3 regions of the Peribacillus sp. NPDC096448 genome follow, and region 2 is predicted to be linked to each of the others. Evidence: riboswitches for the same ligand, from Rfam matches in the RefSeq annotation. Region 2 holds a riboswitch; each other region holds the start of a gene.
The links. A riboswitch is a leader RNA that binds a small molecule or an ion and turns the genes downstream of it on or off. The one in region 2 is predicted to bind S-adenosylmethionine.
Positions count from the first base shown of each region.

Region 1: another riboswitch for S-adenosylmethionine. It lies ahead of ACIQ0C_RS11250 (sugar ABC transporter substrate-binding protein); the one in region 2 lies ahead of mtnW (2,3-diketo-5-methylthiopentyl-1-phosphate enolase).
Region 3: another riboswitch for S-adenosylmethionine. It lies ahead of ACIQ0C_RS05615 (YezD family protein); the one in region 2 lies ahead of mtnW (2,3-diketo-5-methylthiopentyl-1-phosphate enolase).

Region 1 is NZ_JBIWEU010000005.1:220,374-225,531, reverse strand. Features, by position in the region: gene ACIQ0C_RS11255 (GTPase domain-containing protein) at 1-1,507, shown strand, start outside; SAM riboswitch class I at 1,602-1,707, shown strand; gene ACIQ0C_RS11250 (sugar ABC transporter substrate-binding protein) at 1,823-2,935, shown strand; gene ACIQ0C_RS11245 (sugar ABC transporter ATP-binding protein) at 2,992-4,494, shown strand; gene ACIQ0C_RS11240 (ABC transporter permease) at 4,496-5,158, shown strand, end outside.
Region 2 is NZ_JBIWEU010000002.1:61,780-66,937, reverse strand. Features, by position in the region: gene ACIQ0C_RS04240 (CobW family GTP-binding protein) at 1-104, opposite strand, end outside; gene ACIQ0C_RS04235 (cupin domain-containing protein) at 229-762, opposite strand; gene ACIQ0C_RS04230 (methylthioribulose 1-phosphate dehydratase) at 787-1,416, opposite strand; gene ACIQ0C_RS04225 (2-hydroxy-3-keto-5-methylthiopentenyl-1-phosphate phosphatase) at 1,413-2,072, opposite strand; gene mtnW (2,3-diketo-5-methylthiopentyl-1-phosphate enolase) at 2,079-3,311, opposite strand; SAM riboswitch class I at 3,417-3,571, opposite strand; gene ACIQ0C_RS04215 (pyridoxal phosphate-dependent aminotransferase) at 3,701-4,873, opposite strand; gene ACIQ0C_RS04210 (carbon-nitrogen family hydrolase) at 4,973-5,158, shown strand, end outside.
Region 3 is NZ_JBIWEU010000002.1:366,079-371,236, forward strand. Features, by position in the region: gene ssuE (NADPH-dependent FMN reductase) at 166-699, shown strand; SAM riboswitch class I at 979-1,087, shown strand; gene ACIQ0C_RS05615 (YezD family protein) at 1,244-1,387, shown strand; gene ACIQ0C_RS05620 (phosphoadenylyl-sulfate reductase) at 1,557-2,273, shown strand; gene sat (sulfate adenylyltransferase) at 2,303-3,451, shown strand; gene cysC (adenylyl-sulfate kinase) at 3,495-4,094, shown strand; gene ACIQ0C_RS05635 (nitrite/sulfite reductase) at 4,111-5,158, shown strand, end outside.

The DNA of each region.
Region 1 (5,158 bases), on a different contig from region 2:
CGGGGATGACTTGGAAATCCTTGAAATTACCGATACAGATAGCAAAGTTGTCGAGGAGCTAACTGATTTGGATGAAACACGCCGTCAGCGCGGGACTATTGTCGATGTGACGATCATCAGTGACTATTTAAGAAATAATCAGCTGCGATTATTGGATACACCGGGTTTCAATGGGGAAAAAAGCGTGGAATCCGATTTCCAAGGTTATTTACATGGCAGTGATGGCCTGATGTTCGTTCTTGACGCCCGGGCGCCTTTCACCGGCAGCGAACGGGATCTGTTATTGGAAATTCAAATGATGGCTCCGAAACTGCCGATTCATTTCCTATTAAATAAAATGGATACGATATATAGTGATCAGGTCGCAGTCCGGATGGAAGACGAAACATGGGATAAAGTGAATGCATATTTCCCGAATGCGAAAGTATTCGCTTTCTCCAAACATTATGACAGCAGGCAGCAATTGAAGGACCTTTCAGCCTTCCTTCAATCGAATTATCAAGATGATAATTGGAAGGAAAGAAGATCTGAAAAAATCCTGGCATTCATTCGTAAAACTTTATCTTATCTATTAGAAAAACGGGCAGCCAATGAGCGGAAATGTGAGCATTCCATCTCTTGGAATGAACAGATGGAAGTCAAACTGAATGGAGCGGTCAATCAACTGGCTGATCTGGAAAAAGAAAAAAGCGAAAATATCATACGGTCGTATCGTTCGCTTAAGGACGAAGTGAAAAATCAGCTTTATTCAAAAATTCCTGAATTACTGAGGGATTGCTCGAAATCGTTAACGGAAAGCAGTGATTTCAGTCAGGTCCATGTACAGTTAAACGAGGAAATGAATGAGCGGATTCAAACCTTCATATCTGACAAGATCATGCCTCAATATTACCGTTCTCTTCAAGACTGGATTGCCAGTTCCCAACTGGAGTTCTCACAAAGCCAGCAGTTTATGGATGAGATGAGTTCCGGATTCAATGAATTATATAAAGAAGAACGGATAACACTGGCAGGTGACTTCAGGGTATTGGATGACTGGCGCCGTGATGCCGACCGGATGACAAGCAGTATCCGTATCGACAACGTTAATATCCTTTTGCGCAGGACTCCATCACAATTGCTGCTTAAAGGAGCAGGGAAGCTGTTTGGGGCAATACCGCAAAATAAAGCCAATATGTACAATCGTTATAAGAAATACCTGGAAAGTGAAGATTACTTGGATGTTGCCGAAATGATTACGGAACGTTTCCTCACCCAATTTGGATTGTTTGAGAAATCATTAGATCGGGACATCTCACTTTTCTATCGCAGTTCATTTGCCTTACTTCAAAAAACGATAGAGCAGACACAGACTGAAATAAAAGACTACCAGGCTGCATTGGAGCATATGAAAGAAAATCCGGAAGTTTACCGTGATCCGATCACTTTGTTCGAAGTGAAATTAAGGCAGTTGGAGAGGCTTGAAAAAATCGAGAAAAAGCGTCTAGCCCAGCTTCAAAGAAAATAAAAATAACGGGGAAGATTTCAAATATTCAAAAATCTATTGACTTTACGACTATATCCCTATAAAGTGATAATTACGAAAACGTAACACAATATATCTCTTATCAAGAGTGGCGGAGGGACTGGCCCTAAGATGCCCAGCAACCGTTCCATTAGGAATTGGTGCTAAATCCTGCAAAACAGAAATGTTTTGACAGATAAGAGAGGGACAAGTCTGCAAAACAGCCGATTAAACCTCTCTGTATTAGAGAGGTTTTTATTTTGGGATTTACACCGACTTAACTGATAAGACTAATAAGAAAACATGGAGGGAAACAAGATGAGAAGGTCTATTAAAGGGATATTCATTTCTGCCATCGCTTCGGCTTTGCTTTTAACGGGTTGCTCTACAGGGCAGAGTTCCACGGAATCGAAGAAAGAAGAAAAAGTATCATTTGAAAATGTCCCGGAAAGATTTGCTGACGGGGATGGAGCCAAGATCAAAGTGATCCGTAAAATTGGCGGTGATGATCATACTGCCCAATACTTGGCGGGGGCGAAAGAAGAAGGAGAAGCGCTGGGGTTTCAAGTGGATACGTACACGGCCAATGGTGACACGGCTAAATTCCATGATGCGATAGCGCAGGCTTTGGAGGAAGATTATGACGGCTATATCATTTCACATGGTGATGATGCCGCAACTGTAAATGACGTTCAAAAGTTGGTTGATGCAGGTAAAAGCGTTGTCACATTCGATTCAATAAGCGATCTATCTAAAATAGAGGGCGTGACGTTAACTTCACAAGATGATGAAGCGTTGGCAACACTGGCTTTTGATAAACTGATAAAGGAACAGAAAGGTGAAGCTGCAATTGCCTATCTTTGGGTGGACGGTTTTCCTCCGATGGTAAGAAGAAATGCAGTCTATCAGGAAAAATTAAAAGAAAATCCTGGGATTAAAGAAGTCGAAAGATTCGGAGTGGCATCTGCTGATACTTCGGTCCAGACACAAAATGCTGTGGCCGCAATGCTGAATAAATACCCTAAAGGTAAATTGGATGCCATTTTCGCAACATGGGATGCCTTTGCTATCGGTGCAGCCCGGGCGATTAAAGAAGCGGGCCGCGATGAAGTGAAGATATATGGAATTGATGTTTCGAATGCAGATCTCCAGGAAATCCAATCGGCTGATAGCTCATGGTCCTACACGGCAGCAGTCGATCCCAAGTTGATCGGTGCAGTGAATATGAGGATATTAGCTAAAAAATTAGCGGGCGAAGAAACGCCGCAAACATATGATTTGGAGGCTTCACTTATTTCACAAAAGCAAATCCAAGCTTCAAAAGAAGCGGTAAACATGGCAAACCTGTCTGATATTGTCGATGGTTGGGGTGTATCCACGGAATTTGAAGAAGATTGGATGAAGATTTTGAAAGATCATTACAAAAAATAAAAAGAGACACTCTCTTTCCGGTGAAGGGAGTGTCTGTTCTATAAGGGGGAATGGACATGGGCACTCAACTAGAGATGAAGAAGATTTCGATTGAATTTCCGGGAGTGAAGGCGCTGAGTGAAGTTGATTTTTCAGTACAATCAGGGACAGCCCATGCATTGGTCGGTGCAAACGGAGCAGGGAAATCGACGTTAATGAAAGTTTTATCGGGAGCCCATGTTCATTATTCAGGTGACATTTTTATTGATGGGATGAAGCAGGATATTCGCTCGCCAAAAGCTGCTCAGGAACAAGGCATTCAAATTGTTTATCAGGAAGTGGATACCGCGCTCATCCCATATTTAACAGTTGGGGAAAATGTAATGTTGAATGATATGGTCCAAAACATGGGGAAAAAACAGAGGGTCCAATGGAAAGAGCTGCACAACAAAGCCACTTCTATTCTTGAAGGTATGAAAATTCGTGTCCCTTCGAAAAAGCTGGTTAGAGACCTTACCTTGGCTGAAAAACAGATGGTCCTGATAGCAAGAGCCGTTTCGACAGAATGCAAATTCCTGATTCTCGACGAGCCAACTGCACCGTTAAGTCATACGGAGACGACAGAACTTTTTCGAATTGTAAATGAATTAAAGCAAAAAGGCGTGGCGATCGTTTTCATTTCACATCGTCTGCCTGAGATTTTTAATATCTGTGAGGAAATTACAATCATGAGGAATGGGGAGCGTGTCACTTGTCGAAAAAGCGAGGACATAACCCGTACCGAAGTGGTAGAGAACATGCTCGGGAAAACCATGGATGAACAGTTTCCTGAAGTGAAAGCTTTAATTGGAGACGTAATTCTGGAAGTGAACGGTTTGTCAGATGCAGAGAAAGTCAAGAATGTCAGTCTGAATATTAAAGCAGGTGAGATAATCGGCTTGGCAGGGTTGGTCGGGGCTGGGAAAACGGAGCTGTGTAAAACCCTTTTCGGTCATGCGTCCATCACAGCCGGTGAAGTCATCGTGAATGGTCGAAAGCTTTCTTTGAAATCACCGCATGAAGCAGTAAAAAGCGGGCTGGCACTCGTACCTGAAGAACGCAGGAAAGAAGGGGTCCTTGTAAAGGAATCAGTCTCGGCCAACTTGACTGCAGCCAGTCTCGGCAAATTCTGCAAAACATTCAGTTTCGTGGATCGTAAGGCGGAAAAGGAAAAGGCGAAGGAAATGATCGCAAGTCTCGGCATTAAAACTCCTTCAGGAGAAGTGAAGGTCGAAAACCTTTCCGGTGGTAACCAGCAAAAAATTGCCATTGGAAAGTGGCTTATGGCAGATGCGGATGTATACATATTCGATGAACCAACGAAAGGGGTCGATGTTGGAGCCAAGAAGGATATATTCGAATTGATTGCAAAGCTTGCAAGGAATGGAAAAGCGATCATTTATGCATCATCCGAGCTTTCCGAAATCATTGGCATTACCAACCGGACATATGTGTTATATGACGGGAGCACTGTCATCGAATTAGAAACAAGCAAAACGAATGAAGAAGAACTACTATTCTATTCAACAGGAGGTAAATAGGATGAGCATACCCATTCCTGTTACACAGACAGCGAAAGCGAAGAAAAAGGTGGAACTATTCGACTTTTTCTATAAATACGGCACAATATTGACGATTATCATTCTGATTGGAATTTTCGCCGTGTCCAATCCATCTTTCATTCAGACTTCTAATCTGATAAACATCCTGCGTTCCATTTCAATCGTGACCATCATTGCGATCGGCATTACGATATCACTGACCGTGGATGGCTTCGACCTTTCCGTCGGCTCCGTAGCATCATTGGCCAATGCCATCGTCATATCAATGTTTGTCTGGTTTTCCCAGGATACATTTATCGCCATATTAGCTGCAATCGGTGCCTCACTTTTCGTAGGGGCTTTGAATTCATTCATGATCGTTAAATTGAGAATTCCCGACATGCTGATGACATTGGCTACCATGTTCATTATTCAGGGAATTGCCCTTACTTATACGAAAGGGGCCACGGTTTCGCAAAATATGGTCATGCCCGACGGGACATTCGCAACAGGACTGATCAGCCCGTTTTTCGCCAAAATTGGCCAGGTACCATGGATAATCCTGATCATGGCCGTCATTGTGATAGCGACCCATATCTTTTTGACTTATACGAAGCACGGTCGTTATATGTACATTATTGGGGGAAATAAGGAAGCGGCGAGA
Region 2 (5,158 bases):
ACTTTTCTGCCCGCTTCACTTTCCTGTTTTAAAATATTTCGAAGAAGCGTCGTTTTCCCGCTGCCGAGAAAGCCGCCCAATATGTACACTTCGGTCGTTTTCATTCTTATCTGCTCCTATAATCCGGTTAAATTCGATTCCGTTAAATTTTATCATACTTACCTTACTAAATCACTTGCCGTATCCACATAAAAAAACCAGCCCTTAAGCTGGTTTTTCGAAATTGATTCATGCTTGAACTTCGTCTTTTTCGTAAATCGGCACCCATCCTGCAGCTGTTACGAAAATCCGGACAGCAACAGTTTTCCTATCTTCCGCGAGCGTGAAATAATGTCTTGTTGATTCTGGTACACTAATAAGATCTCCTGGATTAAGACGTACATCAAACCACTGTTTATCATTGCCTTCAATGGCAAAGATACTCGTTCCTCCTGCTATGAAACGCACTTCATCATCTTCGTGGTGGTGTTCCTGCTTAAAGTTTTCAAGCATTTGGTCCAAGTTCGGATTTGCATCGGATAATGTTATGATATCATGGGCTTTATAGCCTCTTCTTTCAGAGATTTCCGCTATCTCCGATTGGAATGTTACAAGGATTTCCTCCTTGTCAGCATCTGTTAGATCGTATTTTTCCACAAGGTGGTCAGGTAATTTAGAAATGTCCCATTGCTCATAAATAACCCCTTGAGTTTCTAAAAACCCTTTTACCTGTTCACCGTTTTCAATAACCTCGTTTGTTTCATGGAATCTGATCGTCGCCATCATTCATTCCTCCTCTATGAGTGTTTATCTTAAAGAACCTGCAAACGCCTTTTGTTGATTAAGTAACAGTTGATATTGAAATAAAAATTCGCAAGCTTCAAGTATTCTTTTTGCTTCGAGTCCGCTTTTGCCCCAAACCGTAATACCATGATTGCGTATCAGCACAGCGCCAGAGTCTTCTTCGACATGTGGCTTGAACTTATCGGATAACAGCGGAATGTCAGCGTGATTATATATGATTGGAATCCGAAGCTCCGAATCTTCATCCCACCGCCCGGTCGCTTTAATGATTTCATGATTACGAAAGGAAACTTGGCCTTCATCTCCGTATAATTCCGATATCACATTATTTTCAACTGTATGGACATGAAGTACACAGTTCGCATTTGTTTTCCGGTAAATAACTGTATGAAGTAAAGTTTCGGCCGATGGTCTTAGATTCGTTTCTTCAACTGGTTTTCCTTTTAAATCCACCAGTAAAAAGTCCGAATCCGATTGCTTCCTTTTATCCTTACCGCTTGCGGTAATATAAAAGAAAGGGCTTTTGGGCTCGCGGATTGACAAATTCCCGCTAGTTCCCATAAACCAATCCCTTGCGGCCAGTTCAGCTTTGATATCTGCCAACTCCTGCCATTCTTTAGAATGAGTGTTCACGCTTTAACCGCCTCCTGCTGCTTTAAAATGTCAATTACATCAAAAAATGTTTCAAATCCTTGATGTGGAATTCCTTCCCTATCGCATTTTTCAAGCAGAATGTCACGGGCTATGACAAAATCAGCCTGTTTTGCCGCCTCAAAATCCGTTACTGAATCTCCAATAACGAGTTTAAAATCTTCCGCACCCGCAATTTCCCTCATAATGGATGGCTTGCAGCAACCGCAATCATTATTACATTGATCATCACAAGTATGCGGCCACTCAATATAAATCTTATCCTTATCAAAAAATGCATAGTTGCAATAAACGGACTCTGTTGGCAAGATATCATTTAATAGGGGGGCAATGAAAAAATCCATGCCCCCGCTTACAATATATAAAGGGATATTGGCTTGTTTCGTATACTCAACGAATTCATAAAACCCTGGGCGAATGCCGGCCGTTTTTCTTACGTATTGGATGATGTCATCCTTCAAGCCGCTATCAAGCAGGGAGAACATATCCCCAACTCCTGAAGATATACTGATTTTTTGCTGAAGGACACCGTCTTTCAACGCTTCCCATTCCGGAGGCGCAAATTTCTTCATGATGGAAATGATATTATCTGTGTTGGTGATCGTTCCGTCAAAATCACAAAAGATGATCGGTCTCATTATTTCTTATAGGCCTCCCCATAACACAAGAGCTTTTTTTAGTGTTTCTTCCTCTGCCGCCGCTTCAGAAAGTTCCTTTCCTGCTAGAACGGCTTCCACAGCAGAACGGAAAGCCTTGGCACCGCCCTCTGCTCCGTCAGGGTGCCCGTGAATTCCGCCTCCGGCATTAATCACACTATCGAGCCCAAAATCCTTGATGAGGTCCGGAACCATGCCCGGATGAATGCCTGCAGAAGGAACAGGAAAGGCTTTTTTCCATGAAAGTTCATTTTTTGTCAGAGCTTCAGCAATCGCCAAGGTCTCCGTTTTTTCAAGTGCGACATTTCCATAAGGAGAAGGGAACAAGGATAAATCCGCACCTGATAACCTTACTAATTTACCAAGCAATAATGGATAGCCGATACCATAAAATGATGAAGATGCCAATGCCCCGCTATATGCGGGGTGCGCCATGATCGGCAGCTTGATACGATCATGTTCACTCAAGGCCTGCATTACATCCAAACCATATGTATGAACGTTGAACAATAAAGCATCTGCCCCTGCTTCAGCCGCTTGCTCTGCCTTATCCAATAATTCAAATGTTTTCCCTGATAGATTGACAGCATATAACGTTCGGTGGCCAGTGGTTTCATAGACTTCATTCAATATTCTTTTTCCCGTTTTTATTCTATCGAAAAATGGAGTCAGTTCCTGGTCGAAGAGGATCTCATCATCTTTAACTAGGTCGACACCTCCCAATGCTTGTTGCCTCAGTTGCTCATTATGAAATGTTAGGTCTCTTCCCAATACACCTTTAAAGATGCTCATCACCAAGGGCCGGTTAAAAACGCCAACCTTTTCCCTTATGCCCTCAATGCCAAATTGCGGCCCTGGAAAAGCTTTTTGAATATCACCGACAAAATCCAAGTCGATCAGTTTTATTTCACCATCCAATGAAAGTTTGCCGAAGACCGTCGTGAGGATTGCAGGTAAATCATTGGAGAAATTCCCTCCCGGATAGGCAATTTTGATCAGCGAACGGTATACTTTCCGATTAAAGTAGCTGTTTGCCCTCTCTTCTTCAGATAGTGGTGTCACCGATACAACGCGTCCCTTATGTTTTTCCAGTTGTTTCTGAACCAAATGCGGCAGGTCCGTCCATGTCCCGACAGTCAAACCCAAGGCAATGCTTTCTGCTTTTTTCTCATGATTTCCATTAAAGTCATGAATTAAATAAGTAGCGACTATCTCGCTCATCTGATCACTCCTATAACACGTTAGTAAACCCTCGATGTCATTAACCTGAAATGGTCTCAAAATGGCAAAAGCCCCTTCATAAAGAAGAGGCTTTAAAAAGCCATCTTCTTATCTCCCAGCCCATTGGCTGCAAGAATTAGCACCGTGCCTTGTGGATTTCAAGAAAATCCGGCGGAAGGATTCCGCCCCATTTTACAATGGAATTACGGTCGGTTGCTGGGCTTCATAGGGCTAGTCCCTCCACCTGCTCAAAATAAGAAAACGCTGATATATAAGTTGCATCCAAGTATCGAAAGATTAAGAATTTATTTTGTATTCTGACAGGTAATCCCTACTTTGTCAATAAGTTTTAACTATTTAAATGTGTATAAATCGGATATCTTATTGCATTAAAATAAGTTTAATGTTCGTATCCGTTCCACAGCCTCTTGCAGCCGTTCTTCCGAAGTCAGTAGCCCTACCCTGACGTAACCTTCGCCAAATTCACCGAAACCATTCCCTGCGGCAACAGCTACATGGGCATGCGTTAATAAATAGTCCGCAAAACTCTCGGACGTAAAACCTCCAGGTACTTTGAGCCAGGCAAAAAACGATGCCGCAGGCGCTTGGACATCCCAGCCGATTGCCCTCAATCCCTCAATGAAAACATTCCTTCGCACCTCGTACATCTTCACTAACTGCTCTACACAGCTCTGTAAGTCAAGTAAAGCACTTGCCGCAGCTTCTTGTATCGCCGGGAAGAGACTCACATAAAGATGGTCTTGTAATAGTTCAAGAGCTTCTATTACACTCTTATTTCCCACTGCGAAGCCGACTCTCCACCCTGCCATATTGTATGTTTTCGATAGAGTGTATATTTCAACTCCTACATCCTTCGCTCCCTCCGCCTGGAGAAAGCTTTTCGGTTTTTTTCCGTCGAATCCTATTGCCCCATAGGCGAAATCATGGACCACACAAATTGAATGTTCTTTTGCAAAGGAGACGGTTTCATCAAAGAAACTTTCAGTGGCAGAAGCGCCTGTGGGATTATTCGGATAATTCAAGAACATCATTTTGGCTTTATCAAGAACTTCTTTATGTATGTCATCGTATTTCGGAAGAAAATCATTTTCTTCTGTCAAGGGCATCAGTTCGGTCTTTGCCTGGGCTAAAACAACACCGGAAAGATAATCCGGATAGCCGGGATCTGGAACAAGGATCGTATCACCTGGATTCAATAAACACTGCGGCAGTTCGACAAGACCCGCCTTTCCCCCGAAGAGAATCGCCACTTCACTATTCGGATCCAGCTTGACACCGTATTCTCGTTCATAAAAGACGGCAGCAGCATCTTTTAAATATTGATGTCCCCGGAATGGCGAATATTTATGATTAGTCGTTTTTTCAGCTGCAGACTGCAAACTTTTGACGATATGTTCCGGCGTCGGCTGATCAGGGTTTCCCTGGCCTAAATTAATGACATCATGTCCTTGCTCCGTGATCGCATTGACTTTTGCGACCAGTGAAGCAAAAAACTGCTTGGGCAGGTCCTGAAGCAGTCCGGATTTTTCGAATTGCACCATTTATACACCTTCTCTGAAATTTCTTGAAATTCTAGTCACAAATGATATATGTTTATCGTAGTCTTGTAAAGCATTTTTTACATGTGGGGGTTTTAAACGATGAAGTGGAAAATAGCTTGTATTCAAATGGATATAGCCTTCGGTCAACCAGATATCAATTTTCAGGTTGCAGAACAATGGATGGAAAAAGCAGCTCGGTCCGAACCCGATATCGTCATATTACCAGAGCTTTGGACAACCGGATACGATTTGACCAGGCTGAATGAGATTGCAGACCAAGAGGCA
Region 3 (5,158 bases), 300 kb from region 2:
ATGAGCATCAAGCCGTAAATATGACCGTTTCTTTTTTCATTAAGAGTAGATGTCCAGAGTGTAAGATTTGACTTATATTTTTCAGACAATTACGATAAATGTATACTTCACGAAATGCTTTAAGAAAATTTTATCTGGAAATCATGTAACATTGGAGGGTATCAAATGAGCGATATCGTGATTTTATCAGGAAGTCCGGCTATTCCATCAAGAACGGACATTTCACTAAAACATATTCAATCATTAGTCGAAAATGCAGGATTTACTACAGCTTATTTCTCGATTACGGATTTCACAGCAGATGATTTATTCCAAGGGAAATATAATAGCGAGGATATCTCAAAGCTTTCAGAGAGAATTCAAGCAGCCAGAGGAGTCATTATAGGTTCACCGGTTTATAAGGCTTCTTATACAGGTGTATTGAAAGCCTTGATTGATTTGCTGCCAGAAGGTGCTTTTAAGGGTAAGCCGGTGCTGCCAATCATGATTGGTGGAAGTAACAGGCATCTATTGGCGATTGACTATGCGCTTAAACCATTAATTTCAATATTAAAAGGCGAGCCGCTGCAGGGGATTTATTTTGTTGATAAGGAAATAGATAAACAGAATCCAGAAAACCCGATCAATGATTTGCATTTAATTGATCGCGTCCAGAGTCAGGTTCAAGAATTTGTAGAAGCGATACAGTTAAGAAATTAATGACTTAAATAAATTAATTCCTTCTATAAAAAGACTGAACCCTAGATATTTTTTTTAGAATAACACGAGTCAATAATAGGCCTATTAATGAAAATAGACTCATTTTTTTGGAGACTTTATCTAAAAAGACGAGTCTATTTTCGTATTTATATGAACATAAAATCATAAATTGAATAGTGTGTATAAAAATAACAGTTCATCCATAATATTAAACCAAGTTATTTTATAAGAAAACTCCATTGACAAGGATTAAATATATGTTAATATTTAAAATAATAAAACTTATCCAGAGCGACGGAGGGAATTGGCCCTTTGAAGTCCAGCAACCTGCATGATGGATGCAAGGTGCTACCTCCAACAAAATGTTGATCATTTTGGAAGATAAGGTAAAGATATTTACCTTGCGATCTTTCCATCATGGAAAGATTTTTGTTTTTTGTGAAAATTTTAGGCAGACCATAACAATGTAAGGTTGTATGGAATTATATAAATCTAAGAAATTTAAAATAAAAAATTCGCGGATTTTCTTAAAGGAGGAACTGGTTTGGATAAAGAGAATCAGCTTGAAGAAATTTTTGAACGACTTCAAGAAATGCTTAATTCAATGAAATATGGATCCATTACACTTATTGTCCAGGATGGTAAAATCATTCAAATGGAAAGAAATGAAAAACTAAGAATTAAATAAGGTATCTGCTGACTAGAAAAACTAGAGGCGGGTTTAACTGATATAAAGAGAGTATTGGTTAGATTCGTCTCTTTTTCCTAGATTCAAATAACCCGGGGAATATTACAACGGGAATTGATCAACAGTTACTCTAACCTGATACAGCAAGTTTTTAGAGGGGGCTACAAAGTTGGCTGCATTAATAAACTATGAAAATTTCAATACAGGGGACTTCCCTGTATTTCCTGAAGGCAGTGAGACAAAAGGTGCTTTGGAAGTTCTGCAATGGGCGAATGACCATTACGGAGACAAACTGATTTATGCTTGCAGTTTTGGTATTGAAGGCATCGTGCTTACGGATTTATTGGCGAAGGTCAATCCTTCGGCAAAAATAGTTTTCCTTGATACAGATGTTCATTTTGAGGAAACTTACCAATTGATCGAGGAAGTGAAGAAGCGATATCCGAAGCTTTTGATCGAAATGAAGAAACCTGACTTGACGCTTGAGGAACAAGCGGCGGAATATGGGGATGAATTATGGCTTAGAGATTCCAATAAGTGCTGTAACATCCGTAAAATCATTCCGCTAACTGATGTGCTTTCAACAGCAACAGCCTGGCTTTCGGGACTGCGGAGGGAGCAATCCGAAACAAGGGCTAAGACCGAGTATATCAATAAGGATAATAAGTTCAAATCAGTTAAAATATGCCCACTCATACATTGGACATGGAAAGATGTTTGGCGCTATGCCCACAAAAATGGACTTCCATATAATGTTCTGCATGATAATGGATATCCGAGCATTGGATGTAAAACGTGTACTGCACCTGCCTTCAATGCAGATGATTTACGGTCAGGCCGTTGGCAAGGAGCTCAAAAAACGGAATGCGGATTGCATTTATCTTAAATAAATAGATACCATAGGGGGAAATTAGCATGACAATCAGTATACCGCACGGAGGAACATTAATCGATCTTTGGGAACCAAAATATGATTTTAGTAAAATAACGAAGTCAATCGAAATCGATGAAATTGCTTTAAGCGATCTTGAATTGATAGGCACTGGTGCCTACAGCCCGATTAAAGGATTCTTTACAAAAAGTGACTATGATACAGTGGTAAAGGATATGAGGCTTAGCAGCGGACATGTATGGAGCATCCCGATTACGCTGCCTTTGACCGAAGAAACTGCAGAAAGCCTCACTATAGGTGAAGAAGTAACATTAACCCATGAAGGTGAAACATACGGGGTTCTCTCCGTTTCCGATATTTACACTCCAGATAAGCAATTGGAAGCTACATTGGTATATCAAACAGATGATGAGAAGCATCCTGGAGTGAAAAATTTATATAACCGCGGGGATGTATATGTCGGCGGGGAAATAAAGTTGATCAAGAGAATAGAGCGTCCGCTATTTCAAGCTCATTATTTGGACCCAGTCGAGACAAGGAAGGCTTTCGCTGAAAAAGGATGGGAAACGGTTGTCGGTTTCCAAACGAGGAACCCTGTTCACCGTGCACATGAATATATTCAAAAGACAGCATTGGAGATCGTCGACGGCTTATTCTTAAATCCTCTCGTTGGTGCCACTAAATCAGATGACATTCCGGCAGATGTAAGAATGGAAAGCTATAAAGTGCTGCTTGATAAATATTATCCTAAGGATCGCGTCTCCCTTGCAGTTTTCCCTGCTGCCATGCGTTATGCAGGACCTAGAGAAGCCATTTTCCATGCGATGGTCCGTAAAAATTATGGTTGCACCCATTTTATCGTCGGACGTGATCATGCGGGTGTGGGCGATTATTATGGCACATACGATGCTCAAAAAATCTTCGGGAATTTTAACGCAGATGAGTTAGGAATCACGCTATTATTCTTTGAACATAGTTTTTACTGTAAAGCATGTGGCAATATGGCTTCCGCTAAAACTTGTCCGCATGGCAAGGAAGACCATGTCATCCTGTCTGGAACGAAGGTAAGGGAAATGTTGCGTAATGGAGAAATTCCTCCAGCAACCTTTAGCCGTAAGGAAGTCATCGAGGTGTTGATCGAAGGTCTTAAAAAAAATGAAGTTTATAACTGATTGGACATAAATGGAAGGGTCACATGAAGAGGGGGATTATCAAATGAGTAAAAGTACGAATGTCACATGGCATGAGACGTCATTGACCAAGGAGCACCGACGGAAGCAGAACGGGCATGAAAGCACGGTTCTATGGTTTACAGGACTATCGGGGTCCGGAAAATCAACGATTGCAAACGCGGTCGCTAAAGAGTTATACAATCGGAATATTCGAAGTTATGTTTTGGATGGTGATAATATCCGCCACGGCTTAAATAAAGATTTAGGTTTTTCTGAAGAGGATAGAACGGAGAATATTAGAAGGATCGGTGAGGTATCCAAGTTATTCGTGGATAGTGGGCAGTTCGTATTGACCGCTTTCATATCACCTTTCAGGGCAGATCGGCAGATTGTACGTGATTTACTCGAAGAAGGGGAGTTTATTGAAGTATACATAAAGTGTCCGATCGAAGAGTGCGAAGTGCGTGATCCAAAAGGGCTTTATGACAAGGCCCGTAAAGGCATCATTAAAGATTTTACCGGAATCGACTCTCCATACGAAGAACCTGAACGACCGGAAATCATTTTAGAATCCGACCAATACAGCATTGAAGAGTGCGTTGAACAGGTAATCGGCTATTTGACAGCAAAGAAAGCGATTTAATCAAGGAGGAAATGTAATGGTTTACGAAAAATTTTGGTCGGAAAATCCACTAATCGCTAAAAATAAAACGGAAATCTGGAAATTGGAAAAAGACGGCTTGAAGATATTTGATGATATTCCACATTACGCAGCAAATGGTTTTGATTCCATCCCTAAAGAGAAATGGGATATGTTCAAATGGGCAGGTCTATACCTGCAACGGCCTAAAGAAGCTGGTTATTGGATGATGCGAGTCGTTATTCCCGGAGGTATCCTGACTTATGATCAACAAATAACTCTAGCTAACATCGCTAAAGATTACGGGAGGGATGTATATGACATTACAACCCGTCAAGCCATTCAATTCCACTGGCTGACCATCGAACAAGTCCCGGATATCTTGAGTCGTTTGGAAAAGGTTGGATTGACTACGGCTGGTGCTTGTGGTGATATAACACGTAATATCATCGGTAATGCACTGGCAGGCATCGATCCTGATGAACTTTTTGATACACGCGAGGTACTTTATGATGTATTTGAGTATTTCCGCCTTAACGAAGACTATTCGAACCTTCCGAGGAAATATAAAATGTCCATAAGTGCCAATATCCATAATGCTTCAAATGCTGAAATCAACTGTGTTTCATTCAATCCAGCCACTAAAGAAATTGATGGGGTAACGGAAGTTGGTTTTCATGTTAAAGTAGGCGGGGGGCTTTCCTCCGTCCCGATGCTGGCAGAGGAACTTGATTTATTCATTTTACCTGAAAAAACAGTGGAAGTGGCGGCCGCCATCACGACGATATTCCGCGACTTTGGGTACCGTGAAAAGCGTCATCGCTCGCGATTGAAATTCCTTGTCGCTGACTGGGGCCCTGAACAATTCAAGGAAAAATTGCTGGAATACACCGGTCCGCTTCCTGAAAAGGGAGAAAGTGCGGTGAAGGGATGGAATGCAGGGTATTTCTACGGCATCCATAAACAAAAGCAAGATGGTCTGAACTATGTTGGAGTCAACATACCAGTTGGTCGTCTAAATCCAGACGAAGTGATTGAGTTTGCCGAACTTGCAAAAAAATATGGAA